3 regions of the Phocaeicola sp. RTP21359st1_B8_RTP21360_211022 genome follow, and region 2 is predicted to be linked to each of the others. Evidence: riboswitches for the same ligand, from Rfam matches in the RefSeq annotation. Region 2 holds a riboswitch; each other region holds the start of a gene.
The links. A riboswitch is a leader RNA that binds a small molecule or an ion and turns the genes downstream of it on or off. The one in region 2 is predicted to bind cobalamin.

Region 1 (8,178 bases), on a different contig from region 2:
ATTCTCGTGAAGACCGATGGCTTTGCGCTCCTCGTCCGGAATGGCGATCTTGCGCAGAATCTCTTTTTTGAGGTTGAAGTCCTTGAAGTTGCCCCGTGCCGGCAAAAAGGACGGCAGGTAAAGGCGGTCTTTGACTGACAGTTCCATATTATTTATGCATTTTGTACGTTACTCTTTTTTATTTCGTCGATCATGGTATCGAAATCATGAAACAGGGGTGCAAGCGGCTCTCCCATAGGAATGTTGCATGAAATAACGCCTTGTTCCATGTAGATGATACCTATCTGCGGAGCGTTCCCCGAGCCATCCGTATCCTTCTTGCGGATGGAGGCGTGGACGCGGGTCAGCGCGTCATTGACGATGGAATATTCCAACTGGTAGTCGGCATTCTCCGTGCTCTCTTCGGCAACCTTGGTTACCGTTACGTTGGTGATGTTCATAATTCGCTTCTGTTTTTATTAAGTGTAGGGATATTCCCAGCAGAAAAGTTTTTAATAAGAGTGATTTAATATCTGGTAATGGAACGAGGGGTAATTGGCGCACAATACCGTAATGGAGTCTCCCTTGGCTAACGTGTAACTGGCAAGATCCCCGTTGTGGTTACGGATATTGGTGAATACAAGGCTATTCCCCCAGTTGTAGTTGTAAATTAGGGTAAATATGCAGGCGAAGTCCGACGGCAGAGTCGAGTAACCGAACATGGTGGCCACGGACGATGCCGACGGCAGGGTCACGCTGTACTTCTGGTTGGCATAAACGAAAAAGATGTTGAACTGCGAGAAATCGATCGTGTAACCGCTGCCTGTGAAATAGACATTCTTGATCTTGTTGCCGATGCAGGCAGGGGCTATAACAGAGGCATTGGACCATATTCCGTAGTTACGGTTACCGTTTTTGACATCGATATAAAGCCCGTAGTTGTTATTAAAGATGCTGTTCACCTTGTTGTTCACAATACGTCCGGTGGCACATGATCCGCCGGCGGATGCCGGTATGGTGTTGCTGCCGAACAGGACATACGAAATGGTGTCCCCCACGCGGAACAGGTCGTCGTAGATGGCAAGGCCGCCGCCTGAGCCGGTTCCTGTCGCCGTCGAGCCGATGCGCCCCTGACCGATGACGAATCCCCCGATGGTGCCGGCATTGGCGTTGATGGTGCCCGTCATCGTGACATTTCCCGAGGCGTCCCATTTGATATTCTGGTTGGCCAGATAACCCGATCCGTCATTGGCAAAGGAGATTTTCCCGCACCCGAACGTGGCGGAACCGTCCGTGTTCAGCGCCCAATAGTTTACTCCGGTGGAAGGGTTGTCGTGGTAAATATATCCTGAAGCCCCCATAACGATGCGGTGCCCCGAGGCCGGAGCCGAAGCGGTCAGGGCGCTTGTTCCGAGAATCCAGCCGCCGATCTTGCCGCTCACGGCCGTGATACCGTTCCTGTCCAGCGTGACCTTTACGCTATTGTTCGCATCCTTGACGGAGATGCTGCCGTTATAGCTGCTCCCTCCGACAGTCAGGGCGGAATCCACGATAATCTGGTTGGCGCGTACGGTTCCCGTGTAAATGCCGTTGGCATCGATGGTGGTCGTGTATTTCTCCGTGGAGGTAAGGTCGAAGACCGTGGCATAGGCCACATACCAGATGACAGGCGTATCGGAAGTCCCCTGCGTGCCGTCCACGTAGAAGAAATGGGTGCTGGAAAAATCGGCGGTGCCGCACACGACCTTGTAGACGTATTCTTTCCAGTCGCCCGTGCCGGCGTTCGACGTAAGCCACCGGTGCGAACCTCCCGTGCCGACGCTGTTCGTCGCCCAACAGAGATTTCTGCCGGCGGGGATCTTGGCGATAATGCGGGCGACGAGCACCTTGCGGTAACCGCATTTCGCCCCGAAATAGAAGCCTCCGTTGCGAGGGCTGGCACTGCCGCTGGTCTGGATTTTCAGGACATACTTGCTGTCATTGGGTGCCGTGGCATCCTGCTGCCGGGTAACGGTCACCATACCGTTCTGGGAGTTGTTGTAAACCACGACACCGTTGTTTCCGTTCCAGAAAGTCGGGTCGCGGTAGAGCATCTTCCCGAACGCCATGGCCGAAGCGAGTTCCTGCGCCGTCGTGATGCCCGTAGTCCACTGGGCGGATACGGATGCGGCAAAGGTAACCGTGCCGGCGGCATTCCATGAGATATTACCCGAGGCTATGTGCCCAGACCCGTCGTTGTTCAGACTCCATTTCGTGGAGTTGGCGATAGATCCGTCGCTGCCCAGCGAGATGTTGTTTTTCCAGATATGGTTGTGGTCGAAGGCCCACCCCGCGATACGGTTGTATACCTCCTTGCTGCCGCTTTTGGTATAGTTCACCGAGAGGCAGAAGTATTCCAGATTGTCCCATGACATCATCTGAAGACCTATGAATCCGGTCTTGACACTGTTGCCGGATGCCGCCACCTGCCCGAGGACGATATGCCCTGCATTGCTGCTCTGATACCACGTAAGGCATATACCCAGCGGCTTGTAGGCTCCCGTGTACCAGTAACCGCTGCCCGTGGAGGCGGAACGGATTTGCAACGGGATGGCACCCACAGCTCCGACGTTCCCTATGGTCATGTTGTCACTGCCGATGGAGAAACCGCCGATCTTGCCCTTCGTGAACGTGCAGCTGAGACCGTTGATGTAATCGGTATTGATAATGGACGACTTGATACCCACGGCATCGAGTTTCGAGGCGCTGATGCTGCCCGCGGCGATACGGTCTGCCGAAAGTGTTCCCGTCTTGATACTGCCGGCATCGATCGCCACGGCGTTGACCTGCGCCGCGGTAAGGGTGCCCGTGTAAATCCCTGTCGAGCCGATATAGGTCAGCGGGTGCGCCGCAAGCGTGCTGTCCGTGCTTTGCGCCAGAGCAATGAACCGATGGCGGCGGATCTCCTCCTCGACGGCAGCCGTGAGGGTGCGCGGCGCGGGGGCATAGGCTTGTGTGGAACCGCTCTGGAAGATAAGGTCGTTGCCGTAAGCGATTTGCGGAGCTGCCGGAATCGGCGAAGGACTATAACTGCTGCTCTCTATCGGCTGGTCGGAGTAGAGGTGGTACACGGCACCCGTATCGCCGCCGCCACGCAGGAAGACGGCGAACATGCAGTAGTTGCCGCACAGCTGCGCCCCGGCGAACATCCGGCAGTAGGTCTCGGAAAGGTCATAGATATCCCATGAATAGGCAATGCCACCCCAACCGCCGAAGTTGGTTTTGATAAGTACGATCAGACCTCCTTTGTGCGTGGATGTGTTCCACGAGACCGGAGCCTGCTCGGCATATCCCCGACGGACGAGAATGGTACGTTTGATGTTCTGGTCGCCACCTTTGAAAACGACTGGATAATAGGTCGCTTCGTCGCCGTTGATGATGAGTTTCTTGTAATATCGATAGCCGAAGTTCGTAACCTTGGCCGCTTCGATGTCGTTCTTCCATTGCAGCGATACGGAAGCCCCGAACGTAACGTTCCCGGCAGTGTCCCATGCAATGTTGCCCGAGGCGATCTGCCCCGAACCGTCGTTGTTCAGTTTCCATTTCGTGGAGTTGATGATCGAGCCGTCGCTGCCCAGCGACACGTTGCCCTTGCGAATGGAAGTCGTGTCGATCGTCCAGCCGGCTATGCTGTTGCTCGAACCCAGCTGTGCCACGCAGTACCCTGCACTGTCCGTGGTATAGAGCCCGAAGTCCGTGTCGCTGTTGTAGTAGAGCTGCACCCGCTGCCCGCTAGCGACACCCGAATTGGCCCCGTACACCGCGATGCGTCTGTTGCCGCTGTCTATCGAGATATGCGTGGCAGTGAGGGCCGAAGCCCCGATCATCCAGCCGCCGATTTTTCCTTTGGTGAAGGTACAGCTCAGGCCGTTGATATAGTCCGTGTTGATGATGGAGGACCTGATGCTGGCGGCATCGAGCTTCGAGGCCGCTATACTGCCTGCCGCTATGCGGTCGGCGGAGATGGTTCCTGCGGTAATCTGCGAGGCGGTGATACTGCCGGTATAGATTCCGTCGGCCGTGATCTTCGTCAGCTTGGGATAGCCGCTGCCGCCCAAAGCCGTGGTGAGGGAGCCGATAGGTGCCGTCCACAAGGCACTGACCGTCGAGGCGAACGTGACGTTGCCCGAAGCGTCCCACGCGATGTTGCCGCCCGCGACCGCTCCGGCTCCCGAGGCATCCAGCCGCCATTTATAGCCCCGGATACCGTTCGAGCCGAGCGTAATGCTACCTGCGGCAGAGGTGCAGCTCCCCACAGTGTTGTTCTTCGTACCCCGGTAAAGGGAGTCGGCATCCACCGTCCAGCCGCCGATTTTCCCTTTTGTAACGTTCAAGGTCAGAGCTTCGATGTTTCCGGCGGTAATCAAGGAGGCTTTCAACGCCGCCGTGTCGATGCGTGCCGCAGCGATAATCCCCGATGTGATCTGGGAAGCACTGATGGAAATCGTCTTAATCGTATCGGCCGAGAGTGTTCCGGTAAAGACGCCGTCCTTGTCGATGTAGGTCGCACCGACCCAGTTCAGACTCACTCCGCTGCCGAACTCGACCTTGCCTGTCGTGGCGTTATACCTGACATACTGGTCGCCATAACCCAACTGGGCGTTACCGCCGTTATCTACATAGAAGGTTTTGTAGCCATCCCTAAATCCATAGATGCCGTTTACCGCCTCTGCGGCGATCGTTCCCGAGGAGGTCTTCGTATTGAGTGTAAACGAGCCTATGGCTATCCCGGAGACGGTGCCGTCGCTGTTTTTCGTGCCCGCAAAGAGTTTGGGGGTGATGACCGTGTTGCCGTTGATGAGCGTCTTACCCGTATTCCACTCCTTGACCCAGTCGAGCATGTCGGCATCGACCCCGTCCTTGCCCGGGATACCCGCCTTGGCTTTCGACCAGACGAACGACAGATGATAGACAATACCGGAAATTGTCACGGGAATATCTATTGTTCCGTGGTCGGCGAGGGTCGTCGTACCGGCGGTGATAACGTAGGTTAAGGTCTTCGTGCCGTTATTGACGGTAACGGATGAGAATCCCGCCGGCTTACCCACCGCACCGATGGTAAAGGCCGTGAGTTCCTCGTCCCCGCACATCACCCGTACGGTCGAGGTGAGAGTGACGGACGAGAGAATCTTCCCCGTGTCATCCGCGGGGAACACGTATTCACCCAAAGACTGGGTTATGGTATACCCGTCCTTCTGGACATAGATGGTCGCCTGTCCCCGGGCGATGAGAATCTTTGCCATGAAACCTTTTTCTGAAAGTATAGTGCGGAATGATTCCGGCAGGTTGCGGATTTTTTTTCGTGTAAATGATATTATTATAAAAAATATTTGTATTTTTGTAATTGGAAATGGTTCCGGGCGGTTCGCCGCCACGGATGAAAAGGGAATCCGGTGAGAATCCGGGACAGTACCCGCTGCTGTAAGTCCCCTCAAGGTTGCCGCAACCTGCCACTGGTGTAATGCTGGGAAGGCGCGACGACTGGGACGAGTCAGAAGACCTGCCATGACCGGAAAAGGATTTACACCCGCGGGAGAAAATCGGGTTGCGATCAGATACGGAATGCCGTAGGAGTCATTCTCATATTTGAAGACAAACATAATCCCGTTCGTGTAAACCTGCGCGAACGGGATTTTTTGTGTTTGTTAAAAATATGTTTTATTAAAAAACAAGTAAGCTATGAAAAGAAATTTACGCTTTCTGGCGGGAGCTTTCCTGTTGACGGCAACCGCCCTGTTCACCGGCTGTAATTCAGACGATGACTTTTTGATGAATCCTCAAACTGATTCAGTAACTCCCGAAACCCGAGCCAACTTTAATGATGATGGCACTACAACCATTACATTCGATGACTTCGATGAAACATTCATGGCGGTTTCGCCTAAAGCAGAGAACTACTACACGCTTTATGGATATACTGCAGAGAACCAAATCAGGGAAATATACGATCCCGATTTTGTGTTTGTCTCCGACATGAATACTGTAACCAATTCTTATGGAGCGTATACTGAATTTTCCAGTGGTGCCATTGCGTTGTCGAAATACAATTATCGTTCTGATTCTGCTGCCGGCAAGACTTCTGGAACTAATTGGTGGTATACTTGGGAGAATCAATGTAGTGTCTATAATACAGCATCCACAGATGGGGCCAATACAGGGGCAGGTCACAGCGGTTCCAATTTTGCTGTTGTATACGGCTACTCTGATTTCGGAAATACGGAGTGGATGGCCAAACCTGAATTCTATTTTGACTCCCCTCGCAAATTCAAGGGTTTATGGTATTGTAACACAGCATATACCTATGGTGTGATTATAAATGGTAATCAGTTCGGAACATCGGGTGTTGCAACACCGTTGAGTAATCTGAAAGATTCTGACGGCAACAATATAGGATATTTCCAAGTCAACATCGAATGTTATGACGTAGATGGAAATTTGATCACCACTGTATCGAAATTGTTGGCCGACTACCGATATGATAAACCAACAGTGTCCCCCGTAACTACATGGACATATTGGGATATTAATGTAGCGGATGTGCAAAGTGTAAAATTCAATTTTGAAGGATCTGATGTCGATCCTATATATGGACTCAATACTCCGGCGTATCTTTGTATAGACGACGTTACAATAGAATAACAATTTAATATAGTTTGGCATAGAACTGATTTCAGTTCTATGCCCTTTTTATTATGAAGGCTTTCATATTTAGTATTCTTGTACTTTTGTTTTTTATTACAAGCTGTAATAAGAACGATGTAATTACTGAAGAAATAAAACAAGCTCCTATAATTGAACTCGATAGTGAGACTGGCATTTACACTATCAAAGTTGGGCGTGAACTGACAATTGCCCCGACATATAAATATGCGAATAATGCACTTTATGCATGGACAGTAGATGGAAAACTTCTTTCATCTGAATCAATATTGAAGTATACATGGAATCAGGAACAACATCTATATATCAAATTGCGAGTTGATACACCAGAGGGTTATGCGGAAGAAGAGTTAAAAGTAGAAGTATTGGAGTTAACTCCACCTACAATTTCAATCATAATCCCCTCTAAAGGATTAAAAGTGCCTCAAAACACGGATTATATTTTATCTCCAGATATTCAACATGACGATCTTGAAAATTTTAGAATTGAATGGGTACGCGATGGAGAAATCGTCGGAACAGAAAAAGCATATACGTTTCACGAAAAAGAACTCGGTACATATTCGATAACAATCCGGGCATCCAATATAGACGGAGAAACAATCCGTGATTTCGACGTAGAAGTTGTGGAAACAATGCCTTATTCCGTACGGTTTCCGACACCATCCTATACACAAACTTCTACGGATCGTTATACTTTTGCAGGGCGTCCTGTATATTTGCGGCCTTTGCTGGAATATTTCGATTATCCACAGTATCAATGGCAGGTCAATGGAAAAATTATGGAAGCCGCTACCGACAGGGTTTTTAAATTCACGCCGACGACTCCTGGAGAATATTTCGTTGCTGTTACTGTTACAGAAAAAATGCCCAACACACAGCCACTTTCACGTAACATAACACGTAGTAATACTTCAATTACAACGACAGTTAAGGTTATTTGTGAAGAAAAAACGGAACAAGAACGCTATCGGCAAGCGACAGCGACAAGTTCAGGTATTTGGGATAAGGTTTATGAATTCATTCCTGCTCCCGGACAGTTTATTAATGAGTTATCCCAAAATACCGGATTTATAGGAAATGAAACGACGCCCCAACAAGCCATAGAGTATGCAACGAAACGATTGAACAAAAAAGCGCATGTTTCACTGGGATCTTTCGGTGGTTATATCATCATCGGTTTTGACCATAGTATTGCTCCGAGTGGCCGAGAATACGATTTTGCAATACAAGGAAATGCTTTTAACAGTTCGAGCGGTGGCTCAAATGAGCCGGGCATTGTTTGGGTAATGCAAGATATAAATGGCAATGGCCAGCCAGACGATGAATGGTATGAATTAAAAGGATCTGAAACCGGCATCGATGGTACAATACAAGACTACGAAGTAACTTACTATAGACCTGCACCCAGAGCACATACTCCGTGGGTAGATAGTGAAGGTAATTCAGGTTCTGTCGATATGAATGCATACCATGGCCAAGAATATTATTATCCCAATT
Region 2 (8,178 bases):
CACCTAGGTATGCATTGGCGGATACATTGATTCCGTGGACTTTAGCCTCCGCTATATTATCACGTTGACGAACTTCCTTATGACCATATTGCTCCATAGCTTTATCTCCCGTGGCAATCGTATTATAATCTATCATGTCACGAATATTATTATAAAAAGCATTGACTGATACTGAAAAACGCTCATGTACATACTCTGCACTCAATGAGAAATAATTATTCTTTTCCGACTTTAAATCCAAATTACCTATTGTCAACCTGTCATTTTTTTTAGCTATGTCAGTGGCATAGAGTTCAGACAGGGTAGGAGTTCGGAAACCTGCTGCATAGGAGGCACGGAAATTGAATTTGCCGGGTTTATACATCAGTGCTACATTGGGAGTGGCATGATTTTTGAAATTTTCATGATAAATGTAACGTACACCAATCAAAGCCTGTAGGTTTCTCAGTAACTTTATTTCATCTTGTGCAAACAAGGCCAGTGTATAAGCATCTTCTTTGGCTATATTGTCTGTTTGACTTTTCAAGACATCAACGATATATTCTGTGCCGACTGAAAGTTTGTGCCGGTTACCTAATTTAAAAATACCTTTTATGCTAAGATTGTGATTACGGGTCCGTTTGCGCACTTGCTCTTCACCTGCTTTTCCATTATAGGTTTTATTGTCTTTAAAAAAACAATAAGAGGAAGAAAAATGATCGGCGTAACAGTCTGCGGTAATATAATTCCCTTTATTTATCATGTATTGGGCACCAATGCCATAATTAAAGGTTTCATGCAATATGTTGTAGTCGTATGCTTCATAAGGGCGGCGTGTCTTGTTGTCATAATATCCGCCGCGGGCATAAAAAGAGAGTTTGTCGGTAGCATCGAAAGTGAATTTTTGATTGACAGTATTTGCATAGAAGCCTGTAGAAGCTACTTTCCCGGTTTCTTCCAATTCATGAGTTTTGGAGTTCTCCTCGTATGGATTCAGTTGCCATCCTTCGGCCTGCTGACGGCGATAAGAGGTGTAGGAGCCGAACTTGCCGGTATTGACATCTATGTTTACGGACTGGGTAAAACGTCCTTTACTGGCATAACGGGTATCGCTGGAAACATTGATAGCATTTTTTGCATCATCAGTAATGATGTTGATAACTCCTCCGATAGCATTTGTTCCGTAAAGAGCGGAAGAAGCGCCGTTCAATATTTCAATACGTTTGATTTTGGCAACATTGATTCGAGCATAGGTGTCATCTCCATACAGGCGTTTGCCATTTTCCAGAAAAATGAAATAATCATCAGGCAATCCATTCAGACTCAATGTTGTCCCCATGCCGTTGGTCATACTTGAGAAAGACGGGGTCAGCTTTTGTAAGGCCTCGTCCAGCGATGTTACACTGGCATTACTTAAATCCTTTGCAGTGATAACGGAAACAGGCACGGGACTGTCCGTCATGCGGTGGTGTGTTCCTGTACCGGTTACTACTACCTGGCCTATATTGGTAAAACTGTCTTGTAGCTTGATAAGAAGATTCTTTTCACCTCCTTTTGTCGTGATAGACTTGGGTGTGTAACTGACATGCGTGATTCTTAATACGTGTTTCCCATCAGGGAGATTGCTGATGGAAAACTCGCCTTTACCATTTGTGGTGCATCCTGAAAGGCTTTGATCGATACGGATATTAGCTCCCACTATAGGTTCGTTGGTATCGGCACTCACAATCTTTCCACTGATACTGACTTGTGCCAGTACGTCAATAGCCAGACAGCTTAAAGTAATTGCTGTCAATAATAACTTTACTTTCATCGAAAGAATTTAAGAATTAATAATTCACTTTCCTGACCCCGGGAGAGCATGATTATCTATGTTCGGACTTGGCAGGTTTCCTGGCTTCACCCTGAAAAGCGCCTTCCCATTTCTGGCAAAAGAAACAGTGGCTTGGTGAGAATTGCTTTTCATCAGACGGGTTTCACAGTAGCGGGCACTGCTTCGGATTCTATAACCGAATTCCCTTTTATACAGGCAGAGAAAGGCTGCCTATATCACCAAATCGGGCACAAAGGTAGGCAATTATTTTATATATGTTTTAAGATTAATGAAAAAATGGTTGCTTTTGAAAGAGGTGGGGGATTTTGAACCGTAGGAGTGAATTAGATTCACTCCTACGGTAATATGAATTTGCAATAATTCTGGCGGGATCAGGCAAGTGCCAATATTAATATTTGTGCTGTGAGTACACGTAAAAACATGGTAAGCGGATAAACGGTGGCATAACCCACTGCCGGAGCGTCACAAGAGGTCAAATCATTGGAGTAGGCTAATGCGGGCGGATTGGTGGTGGCTCCGGACAATACTCCGATCAAGGTGTAATAGTTCAGTTTATAAACATATCGTCCTATTATACCTACAATCAGTAAAGGCAGCAGCGTAATAATGGCGCCGTATGCTATCCATACATATCCACCCTCGTTAATGATTGTTTCGATGAATCCTTTGCCGGCTCCTAATCCTACGCAAGCAAGGAAAAGCGAGATACCGATTTCACGTACCATCAAATTGGCACTTATGGTGGTATAGGTTATCAGTTTATAATGTGGTCCGAAACGGCTTATCAGGATGGATACGATAAGGGGGCCTCCTGCCAGTCCCAGTTTTACCGGTTGGGGGATACCGGGGAATAAAAAAGGAGTGCTTCCTAGAATACACCCTAATGCGATGCCTAAGAAAATAGGGATCAGGTTGGGATGATTCAAACGTTTCATGGAATTACCTAGAATCTTTTCGGCATGGGCTACAGCTAGTTCGCTACCCACAATCTTCACCCGGTCACCCATTTGCAATTGCAGGTTGGGAGTGGCCACAAGGTCTACACCCGAACGGTTTACACGGGTAATGCTTGCTCCGAAGTTATTCCTGATTTTTAGTTGGGCCAATGTCTTACCGTTCAATTCAGGCTTGGTGATCAGAATTTTTCTGGAGATAAGTTGTTTGTTTTGGAAATCCCATTCCACATTCACTTGTTTTCCAAAAAAGACAGTGATAGCTTCTACATCTATCGGATTGGCGATAACAAGAATCTCATCGTGTATGTGAAATACTGTAGTGGAGTTCACCAGTTCTGTTTGTCTGTCTCCGTCACAATGCCGTATGCGTGAAATCACAAAATCACGGTTTACCAATGGCTTGATTTCTTTTATTGTTTTACCTTCTACGGCTTCATTGCGTATTTCTAGTGAGATAGGGCGTACAGTCAGTTCTTGTAGATGCCCCAATCCCCGTTCCGCATCGGCTTCTTCGGTTTTTGTGTTGATGCGCAGGATATATTTCAATGCCAGCAGGGAGAGAATACACCCTACTACTCCCAATGGATAGGCTACGGCATATCCCAGTGCTATTTCGGGAGCGTCTATACCATTCAGATCACTGTTTGCTTGCTGTGCGGCACCTAGTCCCGGGGTATTGGTTACAGCTCCAGAAAGAATTCCTACCATTGTGGTAATGGGGACACCTGTTATGAAATGGAGTATAATGGTGATGGTCACACCTAAAAATACAACCATCATGGCAAGCAGGTTCAGTGTGAACCCTCCTTTCTTGAATGCTGAGAAGAAACCGGGACCCACTTGTAGTCCGACTGAGTAGACAAATAATATCAGACCGAACTCCTTTAAGAAATGCAACAGATGTTCGTCCAGGTTCAGATTGAAATGACCGAATACAATTCCTACAAAAAGTATCCAGGTTACTCCCAATGAGATACCTGCCACTTTTATTTTTCCTAACATGATGCCGAAAGCAATGACCAGTGAAAGAATAAGTACGGAATGTGCTACTCCGCCGCCCCATAAATTAGGGTACCCTTCAAAGAGATTTCTAAAAAGTTCCATAATTCATTATCTAGTTTAATTATTTATAGTATCAATTTTATCATTGTTGTATAGCTGTCATTCTGGCAAAAATGACTGCAAAGGTAGCTTATTTAATTGATAAACCATAAAACTTTAATTGCTTTCTAAGGATATTTACTTGATATGTCGGAATTATGAATTAATCTGTTATTCTAATTTCGATAATTTGCAATTTGCACTATCTTTGTATCCGTTTTTAAAGAAATACTAAAGAATGAAGCCACAATTACTCATAGGGGCCGCTACATCGGGAAGCGGAAAAACGACTTTTACGATGGGGCTGCTGCGGGCATTGCACAAACGAGGTCTGCGGGTACAGCCTTTTAAATGTGGTCCTGATTATATTGATACACAATTTCATACGCTGGCTGCTGACCATGAGTCGGTGAATTTGGATACTTGGATGGCATCAAATACCCATGTACAACATCTGTATAATAAATATGGAGATGGAGCCGATGTATGTGTAACCGAAGGAGTGATGGGATTGTTTGACGGTTATCAAAGAATGCAGGGAAGTAGTGCTGAAATAGCCAGATTGTTGAATATCCCTGTAGTGCTTATAGTAAGTGCGCGTTCTACAGCTTATTCTGTGGCTCCGTTAATTTATGGTTTCAAGCATTTTAATCCGGCTGTGAAGATTGCAGGTATTGTTTTCAATCAAGTGTCATCTCCTTCTCATTTCGCTTATTTACGTGAGGCTTGTGTTGATGCAGGAGTGGAATGTTTGGGATATCTGCCTATGACAGAAGGGTTGAAAATTCCATCCCGGCACTTGGGTTTGACATTGACAGCCAAACGTTCCATGAACACCTTGATAGAACAGGCTGCGGAATTGGTTGGAAAATATGTGGATTTGGATAAGCTGCTGAGTATTTGTCATCGTAATTTCCCGTGTCGGTATACATTGCCTTATAGTTCAGAAACAGGGGTGGAAAGTTTTACTCCTTCTGCTAAAAAGATGAAGATAGCCATAGCGCGGGATCCGGCTTTCAACTTTATCTATAGAGAAAACATAGACCGCTTGTCTGCGCTAGGAAGCATTACTTATTTCAGTCCTGTATATGGTAGTGATTTGCCGGATGCTGATTTGGTTTATTTACCCGGAGGATATCCGGAATTGTTCGCCCGTCAACTACATCGGCGCAAAAAGTTAATGGAAGCATTAAGAACTTATGCAGAGGAGGGGGGGAAAATTTTGGCCGAGTGTGGAGGTATGATGTTTCTCACCCGTTCCTTGACAGCCCGCCAGGGAGGGACTGCATATGCCATGACGGGTATTTTGCCTTTGGATTGTACCATGGTGGGTGCCAGACTTCATCTAGGGTATCGTCGTATAGAATATAAAGGGATGGAGCTTCGCGGGCATGAATTTCATTATTCCAATGTTGTTGCTCCTGACGCTATGCCTTCTGTAGCAAAACAATTTACGGCAAGAGGAATGGAAGTGAGTACCCCGCTTTATAGATATAAAAACGTGATAGCCGGATATACTCATCTATATTGGGGGGAAACGGATATCTTGAAATTATGGAAAGTATGAAACGTATTTATACACGAACCGGAGATAAGGGCATGACAGGAATTCATGGTGGAGAGCGGGTTTTTAAAGATGATATCCGCATTGAAGCTAATGGATGTATTGATGAGTTGAATGCTGTTATAGGAATTGTGCGTTCGTTTTTACCTCAGGAGCACGAATGGCAATCCTTGCTTTTTTCAATTCAGAAAAACATGATGGCAGTGATGAGCCATGTGGCTACACCATCAACTATCCGTGAAGGGAATCCTAATATCTTGCCTGATGATTTATGCTCTTTTTGTGAGGAAGCAATGGATACATTGATGGAACAGATGGAGGATAATAGTTCCTTTATCCTTCCCGGAGGAACGCCGGTATCAGCGCAGCTGCAGTTTGCTAGGACGGTGGCACGCCGGGCTGAACGGAGATTATGGACTTTGCATAAACAAGATCCGTTACCGGAGATAATTCTTCGGTTTATCAACCGGCTGTCCGATTTGTTTTTTGTTATGGCCCGTTATGAGATGCAACAACAGAACTGGACGGAAGAAAAGTGGCAGTCCTTTGCATATAAAAGAAAGAAGAAAGAGTGATGAAAAAGAATTTACACCCGATTATGTTGGCAGGAACAGGCAGTGATGTTGGCAAAAGTGTCATCGCTGCTGCATTATGCCGCATTTTTAAACAGGACGGTTATCGACCGGCACCTTTTAAGGCACAGAATATGGCACTGAATTCATATGCCACTCCGGAAGGGTTGGAAATAGGGCGTGCACAAGCTGTACAGGCCGAAGCGGCTGGAGTCCCTTGTCATACGGACATGAATCCTTTGTTGTTGAAACCCAGTTCCGATCATACTTCGCAAGTGGTATTAAACGGTCGTCCCATCGGTAATCGTAACGCTTTTGAGTATTTTCGCAAGGAGGGACGTGAAGAGCTGAGGCAGGAGGTAAACGCAGCCTTTGACCGTCTTGCCGCACGTTATAACCCTATTGTAATGGAGGGAGCAGGGAGTATTTCCGAAATAAATCTGCGGGATACTGATTTGGTGAATATGCCGATGGCCTGTTATGCGGATGCGGATGTGATTTTGGTAGCTGATATTGACCGGGGAGGAGTATTTGCCAGTGTCTATGGTTCGGTCATGTTACAAACTCCTGAGGACAAGAAACGTATAAAAGGAGTAATCATTAATAAATTCAGAGGGGATATCCGTTTGTTTGAGTCTGGTGTGAAGATGATGGAGGATTTATGTGGTATTCCTGTCTTGGGAATAATACCTTATTATAGAAATATACATATTGAGGAAGAGGATTCCGTAGGCTTGGACTATAAACGGATGCAAGCCGTGGAAGGCAAAATAAACATAGCAGTTGTTCTGTTGCGTCATCTCTCAAACTTTACAGATTTCAACAGATTGGAACGGGATGAACGGGTGCACCTTTATTATACCAATAATACGGAAGATCTGGCCAAAGCTGATATTATTCTGCTTCCTGGCAGCAAAAGCACTTTGGATGACTTGTATGAGTTGAGACGGAACGGGGTGGCGCAAGCTGTCCTACGTGCGCATAGGGAAGGGGTTACTGTAATGGGAATTTGTGGGGGATACCAATTGATGGGACTTGAGATTCACGATCCGGAAGGAGTGGAGGGAGAGATCCGTCAATTGCCGGGACTGGGACTGCTTCCCGTCATTACTACGATGCAAGGGGAGAAGGTGACGCGGCAGGTGAATTTTCATTTTCTTGAGAATGCGGAAACTTGCCAAGGATATGAAATACACATGGGAGAAACCCGCCCGGTTCCGGGGGAGGCTGTAGTTCCTTTGAATAAACTGGAAGACGGTGGAGAGGACGGTTGTTTTGTAAACCAAAAATGTATGGGAAGTTATATTCATGGAATATTGGATAATCAGGCATTTATAGATTATTTGCTGGAACCATACGCAGAAAAACTGGAGTGTCATACGGTGTTGGATTACCGGACTTATAAAGAAGAACAATATGATAAATTGGCAGAGCATGTACGCAGTCATCTTAATCTGCCTTTGTTGTACCAAATAATGAGTGGGAATGATTGAAGGACATGGTGATGATGCTTATAAGTATAAAGCAATAAAGATAAATTTCAGTTCAAACGTATATAATCATGTAGACCATAGCGGATTACATCAACATTTGTTTCAGCAGATGGAAAGTATCCGTACGTACCCCGAACCGGAACCTTATTCGTTGGAAAAGGTTTTAGCGGAACGGTTTCATCTTTCGTCTGAAGAGGTTTGTGTGACCAATGGGGCTACGGAAGCCATTTATTTAATAGCTCAGACATTCAGGAATCAGATTTCGGCTATCTTGATGCCCACTTTCAGCGAATATGCGGATGCTTGTCGTCTGCATGGTCATAAAGTGGTTCCTATATATAATTTGAACCGTTTGCCGGATAGGGGGAGGTTGATATGGTTATGTAATCCTAATAATCCCACAGGAGAGCTTAGGGAGAAGGAAGTCTTGACAGCCTGTATAAAACAAAATCCGCAGCGTATTTTTATCATGGACCAGTCGTATGAATTCTTTACACAGAAGGCTTTGCTTACAGCCAAGGAGGCTGCGGAATTTCCGAATGTTATTCTGTTGCATTCCATGACAAAACGTTTTGCCGTGCCCGGCTTGCGTTTAGGATATATCACTGCATGTAAAGAACTGCTACATGAAATCCGGACACAGCGGATGCCTTGGTCTGTTAATCAGTTGGCTATAGAG
Region 3 (8,178 bases), on a different contig from region 2:
CAACACCTACCGATATACCACACTCGAAGAAATTGAAGAATTCAAGCCCGAACTGGTTATCAATGCGGCAACCGTGAAATATACGCTGGATGCTTTTCACCAAGTATTGCCCGCTCTCCCCAAGGATTGCATCATCAGCGATATTGCCTCGGTAAAGACCGGACTGAAAGAGTTTTATGACCAATGCGGATTCCGTTATGTATCTACCCACCCCATGTTCGGTCCCACATTTGCCAACCTTGACAAACTGAGCACCGAAAATGCCATCATCATCAGCGAAGGCGACCATCTGGGTAAAATCTTCTTCAAGGACTTATACCAAAACCTTGGTCTGAACATCTTTGAATATACCTTTGAAGAGCACGATGAGACAGTGGCCTATTCGCTGTCCATCCCTTTTGTTTCCACTTTCGTTTTTGCGGCAGTAATGAAGCATCAGGACGCTCCCGGTACTACTTTCAAACGCCACATGAAGATAGCCAAAGGAGTATTGAACGAAGACGACTACCTGTTGCAGGAAATTTTATTCAATCCCCGCACCCCTGCACAGGTAGAAGGTATCCGTACAGAATTAAATGAGCTGTTAGATATCATCAACAAGAAAGATGCTGCGGGGATGCGTGCCTATCTTAGCAAGATTCGAGAAAAGATTAAATAACGCATCAGTATAACATAGAAGAGGATGTCAAAGCTTCAACAAGACTTTTGGCATCCTCTTTTTTATTTTATCCATAAAGATGGCTTATCAACATACGACACAACAGCCACACCATCAGATGCTCTGCCGCATAACACCAACCAGACAGGATTGGGTGCCGGACCGAAATGAATCTCCCTCAACGGTGCATCACACGCAGGGCATTTCAACGGCAAACGTTTCTTTATTTCTCCCATATCATTTCAGTTTTTTCACAAATGTACTGACAGAAGCTATCAAAGTACTGTTCACCGGCAGAGAAGGATTCCCGTAAGTAAGCATCTGCTGCTGTACGGCCTTTGATTCACAATCTTTCAGCACATGGTTCATCTTATCAATCAAAAGCAGTTCGGCAGCCGGGCAACCCTTTTTCAGAAGTTCGGCATCCTCCACCGAAACCTGAATATCATTTTTACCCTGAACAATGAGGACCGGCACTTTGACGGAAGCAATCACCGTCCGGGGATTATACTTGAACCAGGAAATCAAATAAGGCTGGACAGAAGCCCGATACAATGATTGCAGATAAGCCGGCACGTCACTCACTTCCTTGCCGTTTTTCAAGGACCCGTTAATGGATGCCACCTCCTTCCGCACCGCTTCCGGATTCTGTTGAGCAGCCACTTGCGCCTCTATAATCTCGTAGGCAGGACGCCCCGCACCGGCAACCGAGATATAGCCTTTCACCTTCGGCCGGTTCTGACAGGCCAGCATTCCAATCAGTGCCCCTTCGCTATGTCCTGCCACCGTGATTGTCGTAAAACGTTTCTCTTTCGCCAAGTAATCAATCCAGCCCGTCACATCATTCACATAATCTTCAAAACGAAGTTTCGCTTCCTCCTTACCTGCCGACGCACTGGTTCCTATCCCCCGCTTGTCAAAGCGCAAGGAAGCGATGCCGTTTGCCGCCAAGCCTTCCGCCAGAAACTTCAACGAATTATTCCTCAAATTGCCAATGGCTGAATTACCATCCATATCCGTAGGTCCGGAGCCGGCTATAATAAGCACCACCGGACAGGTTTTCACCCCACCGGGCAAAAGCAGTTTTCCTTTGATTTGTCCTTCCTTGGTGTTCAGCACCACATTTTCTTCCAAAGGAAGCACTTGTGCCCGACAACAAATACCGCACAGGAAAAATAAACCGGCTAAAATAAAATTCAAGTGTTTCATCTATTACGTATTTTAAGATTATCCATTTAACAAATATAGTGATTGTATTGAATAAAGCAAATCAATATTTGAATGTTGTTAAGCATCAGTTTTATTTTATTCAATACTATTCTATTTTATCTTCAACATGGATAGAATCAAGTCGTTTTGTCACTAAAAAAAGAACCGTTATACACGCCTACTTTTGCTGGGAGAAAATAAATCTGTAACTAATTAAAAAAAGGATTTTTTATCATTTCCCTTTTCTTATTCATCCAAACAAACTATCTTTGCCATGTTTTGTTCCGCGTACCTCCGACTGATGCGAGGAAGCGGATGAAAAGGGAATCAGGTGCAAGTCCTGAACAGTCCCGCTGCTGTAAGCTCCATCTACCCCTATAAGGGGATAGGTTTACTTATCCACTCACGCCACTGCCTGTATATATAATAAGGTGGGAAGGCAAGTAAACAGGAGTAAGTCAGAAGACCTGCAAAACGTAAAGTCATCGACCGTCGCTTTCGAGGAAAGAGCAGCGGTAAGAATGCGGTATTTATTCATTAATATGTTTTTTTTAAATGAAAGGAAATAACCAGGCTTATAAGCTATGGCTTTGTCTGCTTTGCAGCTTTCTCCTATTGCCGCTTGAAATACAGGCACAGAAGAAAGGAGATTCCATCACCGGAAAAGTGCATAAAATAGATGAAGTTACGGTTACAGCAAGACGTCCGCCTGCCAAAATAACAACCGGCAGCCCTGTACAACTTATCAACAAGGAAGATATAAAGAACTTGGGGTTACAGAATATGGCAGATGCCGTAAGGCGTTTTGCCGGAACCAACGTCCGCGATTATGGAGGCATAGGCGGTCTGAAGACCGTTTCCGTCCGCAATTTAGGAGCTGCACACACAGCAGTCAGCTATGATGGAGTAGTCGTCAGCAACAGTCAGGCAGGACAAATCGATATCGGGCGTTTCTCCCTCGACAATGTATCCTCTCTTTCATTGGCAATCGGACAAGATGAGAATCTGCTGCAACCGGCCCGTCTGTATGCTTCGGCAGGAGTACTCAGCATTGAAACGGAGAAACCCGTCTTCGAAAATGGTAAATCCTCCCTGTCACAAATACAAATCCGGGGAGGAGCCTTCGGCTACATAGCCCCATCCATACGCAGATGGCAGAAGCTGGGAGAACACACCGGTCTGTCAGTCGATGCTTCCTTTATGCGTGCCGACGGTAATTATCCCTTCACATTGGAAAACGGAAAATACATCACTCAAGAGAAAAGAAACAATTCGGATATTCATACATGGCAGGGAGAGGCGAATCTGTTTCATACTTTCCATGACGAAAGTACACTGGATGTGAAAGCCTATTATTTTTATTCCGAACGCGGACTGCCCGGTGCTGTCATTCTATACAACCCGAAGGCAGAAGAACGTTTGTGGGACGAGAATTTCTTCACCCAAGCCCGTTATAAGAAAACCTTCTCCCCCAAATGGACTTTGCAGGCGCAAGCCAAGTTCAACCATTCTTGGAACAAATACGAAGATACAGACGTGAAGTATGAAAACGGAAAGCAGACCGACATCAACCGTCAGGACGAATATTATCTGTCCGCCGCCGTGCTTTATCAGCCCGTCAAAGGTCTGGAATTATCGCTCGCGCAGGATGGATTCATCAATACCCTTCACACCAATATCAACGACAGCCCCAACCCGGTGAGATATTCCTCGCTCACAGCCCTCAATGCACGTTACCAATGGGGACGTATCAAGCTATCGTGCACATTGGTGGGGACTTTCATTACGGAAGAAGTAAAAGCAGGGAATACTCCCGACGACCGGAAACGCCTGTCGCCCACCCTGTCCGTTTCCATTCAGCCATGGAAAGAAGAACAATTATACGTCCGCGCAATGTATAAGAATACGTTCCGCGTACCTACCTTCAATGACCTTTATTATCTACGCATAGGAAATACCTCCTTACGCCCGGAAAAGGCACGCGAATACAATATAGGTGTCACTTGGAACGGCAAGCCGTTTCCGTTCACCGATTTCCTTTCTGTCACTCTTGACGGATATTATAATGAAGTAACCGATAAAATAGTTGCCTTTCCCAGTACTTATGTATGGAAAATGCAGAATTACGGCACGGTACATATCACCGGCCTTGATGCGACAATGGCTACTTCCATACCGGTCTGCCCTAACATAAACGTAGGATTAAGCGGCAACTATTCCTGGCAAAAAGCCATAGATATGACAAATCCCGATGCCAAGAATTATAAAGACCAGCTGCCCTATACGCCTCAGCATAGCGGCAATGCTTCGACCACCATCGAAACTCCTTGGATTAATGTGGGTTACAGCCTGACAGGGGTCAGCGAACGCTACTATATGGCACAGAATATACCGGTGAATAAGATAGACGGTTATGTAGAACATACAGCCACTTTATGGCGGGAATTTACAATGAAAGGCTGTCACCTCCGCCTTCAGGCAGAAGTTATCAACCTCACTGACAAGCAATATGATGTTATCAAATATTACCCCATGCCCGGACGTTCCTGGCGCATAACGGGAGTATTAAGATTTTAAACAATATAAATGTCTAACTTTTAAAGATTAATTATGAAACTAAGAAGCTTATTTTTTGGAACACTGTGTATGTTAATGCTGGGTGTTTCATTCACCTCATGTAGTGATGATGACGATGACAGCAAAAAAAACGATGAAGGTTCGAAGGTGGAATTGCCTGAAAACCGTGTCTACATTTTGAATATGGGATCTTATCAAAAAAACAATGCCGGCATCACCTTCTATGCTCCGAACAAATCCCTAGATGTCATTGATGACATTTTCTTCAAGCAAAACAATGCCAAATTGGGCGATGCAGGACAAGATATGATAAGCTACAATAACCATATCTACGTGGCTGTGTATGGTTCAAAATACATCACCAAACTGAATGAGGCTTGTGTAGAATTGAAACGCTATGAATTTACAGATGAACAAGGACAGCCACGTTGCATGGTTGCCGAGAATGGAAAAATCTATGTAACCCTGACTAGCGGCAATGTAGCGCGTTTGGATGCCAATACATTAGCCTTCGAAAAGATGGTTGCTGTCGGTAAAAATCCGGAAGGCATTATCGAAGAAGATGGAAAACTGTATTTGGTAAATTCAGGATTCGGCTACGATAACCGTTTGTCTATTATTGATATCAACACATTTGATAAAGCAGAAAACATTGAAATATTCCAAAATCCGGAAAAGATTCTGGAAGCAGGAGACAAACTGTTTATTCAAGGTTACGGCAGCAATGACTATAACAACTATCCTTATCCTGTAGTTCTCTTCGACCCGACAACCAAGACGTATAAAGAAATAGGCAAAGGCGTCTATATGGCAGAACATGACGATATAGTATATGTCATCTATTCCGAAACGAACTATGCAGACAACACTTCCACACACACATTATACTCTTACAATGCCAAGACCAACGAGAAAGTAGAAAAAGCATTCGTGCAAATGCCCGAAAAGCTAAAGACAAGCATCATTACCATGTTGAGCATTAATCCTGAAAATGGAGATTTCTACATTGGCGCAGGAGATTATACCACCAACGGAGACATCTACCGTTTCAAGAAAGATGGTACTTTCATTGAAAAGTTCGAATGTGGCATAGATCCTAAAGCAGCCGTATTTATTGACTAACCAATGAAACAATTTTCTCTCTTTATTCACCTGATGCTTTCAGTCTTGCTTTTTTCCGCCTGCGGCGGAAGGAGCAAGACTTTGCAATTTCCCTTATAACCATAAAGCTTTCCTCACTTTTTTACCGTACATTTGTATACGTAGTCAAATACAGACCTAGAAAAATGGACAGCAAAGAATTACAACTCATTATAAAATGTGGAGAAACCAGTACGGTACAGTTCAAAGAACGCTTTCCCAACCAAGACAGTATTGCCGCCGAAATGGTAGCTATGTCCAATGCACGGGGGGGGGGAATGATACTCTTCGGCATAAAAGACAAGACGGGAGAAATCATCGGCCTGTCTTATCAGGAATCACCGGCACACTGCCCGAATTATTTGAAAAGGGAATGTCTTTTCTGAAAGCAAACCTCCATAATATACAGGCAGGACAAGGATTTAATTCTATCGGGAAACTGGAAATATCAGAAGTGGCATTAGAAGAAATCTTGCAAAATGCCTTGGTACATCGCGATTATACGCGCAATGCACCGATAAGATTACTCATTTTTGATAACCGTGTAGAGATTATCAGCCCGGGATGCCTTCCCGATGGGCTGACTGTGGAAAGTATCAAACTGGGAAGCGCCGTAGTACGCAATCCTTTCATTGCCAATTTCTGTGCTAAAACGATGCCTTATCGTGGTCTGGGCTCAGGGATTATACGTGCACTTCAAGAAGAACCGAATATAAAATTCATCAATGAGCCGGTAGGAATGCAGTTTATTTCAGTAATAAACAGAATCGCTGATGAGGGAGTAAATGAAGGTGAGGGAATAAATGAGGGAATAAACGAACTTGAAAGCCTTATCCTCACCTTCTTGAAAAAGAAACCCGGTGCAAAAGGATATGAAATTGCAGAATATATCCAAAAAGGAGCTGCTACGACAGAGCGTTATTTAAAATCACTGAAAGATAAAGAATTAATAGAATACAAAGGTTCCCGTAAAACCGGCGGATATTATAAAAAATAACATGAAACAAGTAATCCTATTCATCTTCTTGCTTGCCCTTCTTTCCTCCTGCGGCGGAAAAAGCAAGACTGCTTCTGTAATAGAAGCAGAAGAAACAATCTCTTTGCGTTATGCAGAGAACCTCAGCCTGTCTGCAACCGAAGACTATACCATTGCCCGCCTGCGCAATCCTTGGGATACGACCCGGATACTGCATACCTACGTCTTGGTTGACAAAGAAAAGTCCCTGCCTGCCGACTTGCCCGAAGGGACACTTGTCCGCACGCCATTGAGCAAGGCTGTTGTTTACTCATCCGTACATTGCGGATTGCTCAACCAGATTGGTGCTTTGAAAAGTATTGGAGGAGTCTGCGATTTGAAGTATATCAAACTGCAAGAAGTGCAGGATGGCTGCCGCACAGGAAGCATCGCCGATGTAGGGAATGGAATGAACCCGGATATAGAAAAGATAATCGACCTGCACCCCGATGCCATTATGCTCTCCCCTTTCGAGAACAGTGGCGGATACGGACGGGTGGAGAAACTCAACATCCCCATTATAGAATGTGCAGACTACATGGAAACTTCGGCATTGGGACGTGCCGAATGGATGCGTTTCTACGGCCTTCTGTTCGGTGAGGCACAAAAAGCGGACAGCTTGTTTGCCGAGGTGGAAAAAAACTATAATGAGCTGAAAGCATTGGTTGCTCCCCTTTCATACGCACCGAGCGTTATCAGCGAACTGAAGAATGGTTCGGCTTGGTATGTTCCGGGAGGTAAAAGCACCTCTGCACGCATCTATGCGGATGCCGGGGCCAATTATGTGTTTGCTGATGACGAGCATAGCGGTTCTGTTCCCCTAGCCTTCGAAACCGTGTTTGACAAAGGTCAGAATGCAGATTTCTGGCTCATCAAATATAATCAGGCCATTGACAAGACTTATAAGGAATTGGAGCAGGACTATGCTCCATACACCGGTTTTCGTGCATTCAAGGAACGCAACATTTACGGATGCAACACAGGGAAGGTAGACTTTTACGAAGATTCCCCTTTCCATCCCGACCGATTACTGAAAGATTTGATAAAAATATTCCATCCTACGCTTTTAGAAGGGTATGAATTAAAATATTTCACTAAATTAGCGGAGTAAATCACCGTAGGGTTATGTCAAAACGTGGATAATGCTGCCCCTACAGCTGACGATGGGATAGGCCGGGTTAGTTTTGACACACTCCCTACAGTGGGCGTAACCCTAAACAGTATCAATGAATAACAAAGGAACAAAATACGGTATCATACTGCTCCTCCTCATCCTTGCATTGACAGGAGCCAACCTGTTGTTCGGCTCGGTAAACATCCCTGCCGAGGCGGTGTGGCATATCCTTACAGGCAATGAAGTAGAAAAGGCGAGTTGGAGTTTCATAGTCTGGGAATCCCGCCTGCCGCAAGCCATTACCGCCCTCCTTTGCGGAATGGCACTCGCAGCATCGGGACTGATGTTGCAAACCACATTCAATAATCCTTTGGCCGACCCTTCCATACTGGGAATCAGTTCGGGAGCCAGTTTGGGAGTCGCCTTGGTCATGCTGGCAGGCGCAGGTACGATTACTGCCGGAGT

Region 1: it holds a riboswitch for cobalamin, as region 2 does, so the genes downstream of both, AB5062_RS04440 (DUF4465 domain-containing protein) here and AB5062_RS03335 (carboxypeptidase-like regulatory domain-containing protein) in region 2, are expected to answer to the same signal.
Region 3: it holds a riboswitch for cobalamin, as region 2 does, so the genes downstream of both, AB5062_RS13335 (TonB-dependent siderophore receptor) here and AB5062_RS03335 (carboxypeptidase-like regulatory domain-containing protein) in region 2, are expected to answer to the same signal.

Annotation. Positions count from the first base shown of each region.
Region 1 covers NZ_JBDFXP010000006.1:58,509-66,686, forward strand. The annotation lists gene AB5062_RS04425 (hypothetical protein) at 1-147, opposite strand, end outside; gene AB5062_RS04430 (hypothetical protein) at 153-440, opposite strand; gene AB5062_RS04435 (hypothetical protein) at 492-5,261, opposite strand; cobalamin riboswitch at 5,353-5,541, shown strand; gene AB5062_RS04440 (DUF4465 domain-containing protein) at 5,698-6,657, shown strand; gene AB5062_RS04445 (PKD-like domain-containing protein) at 6,711-8,178, shown strand, end outside.
Region 2 covers NZ_JBDFXP010000004.1:174,156-182,333, forward strand. The annotation lists gene AB5062_RS03325 (TonB-dependent receptor plug domain-containing protein) at 1-1,441, opposite strand, end outside; partial or broken gene AB5062_RS03330 (hypothetical protein) at 1,444-1,491, shown strand; partial or broken gene AB5062_RS03335 (carboxypeptidase-like regulatory domain-containing protein) at 1,478-1,792, opposite strand; cobalamin riboswitch at 1,845-2,051, opposite strand; gene AB5062_RS03340 (putative transporter) at 2,185-3,873, opposite strand; gene AB5062_RS03345 (cobyrinate a,c-diamide synthase) at 4,109-5,437, shown strand; gene AB5062_RS03350 (cob(I)yrinic acid a,c-diamide adenosyltransferase) at 5,434-6,009, shown strand; gene AB5062_RS03355 (cobyric acid synthase) at 6,009-7,499, shown strand; gene AB5062_RS03360 (threonine-phosphate decarboxylase) at 7,492-8,178, shown strand, end outside.
Region 3 covers NZ_JBDFXP010000024.1:22,104-30,281, forward strand. The annotation lists gene AB5062_RS13320 (prephenate dehydrogenase/arogenate dehydrogenase family protein) at 1-658, shown strand, start outside; gene AB5062_RS13325 (hypothetical protein) at 721-894, opposite strand; gene AB5062_RS13330 (alpha/beta hydrolase) at 896-1,867, opposite strand; cobalamin riboswitch at 2,130-2,357, shown strand; gene AB5062_RS13335 (TonB-dependent siderophore receptor) at 2,423-4,444, shown strand; gene AB5062_RS13340 (YncE family protein) at 4,478-5,566, shown strand; gene AB5062_RS13345 (helix-turn-helix domain-containing protein) at 5,731-5,970, shown strand; gene AB5062_RS13350 (ATP-binding protein) at 5,958-6,581, shown strand; gene AB5062_RS13355 (ABC transporter substrate-binding protein) at 6,583-7,710, shown strand; gene AB5062_RS13360 (iron ABC transporter permease) at 7,826-8,178, shown strand, end outside.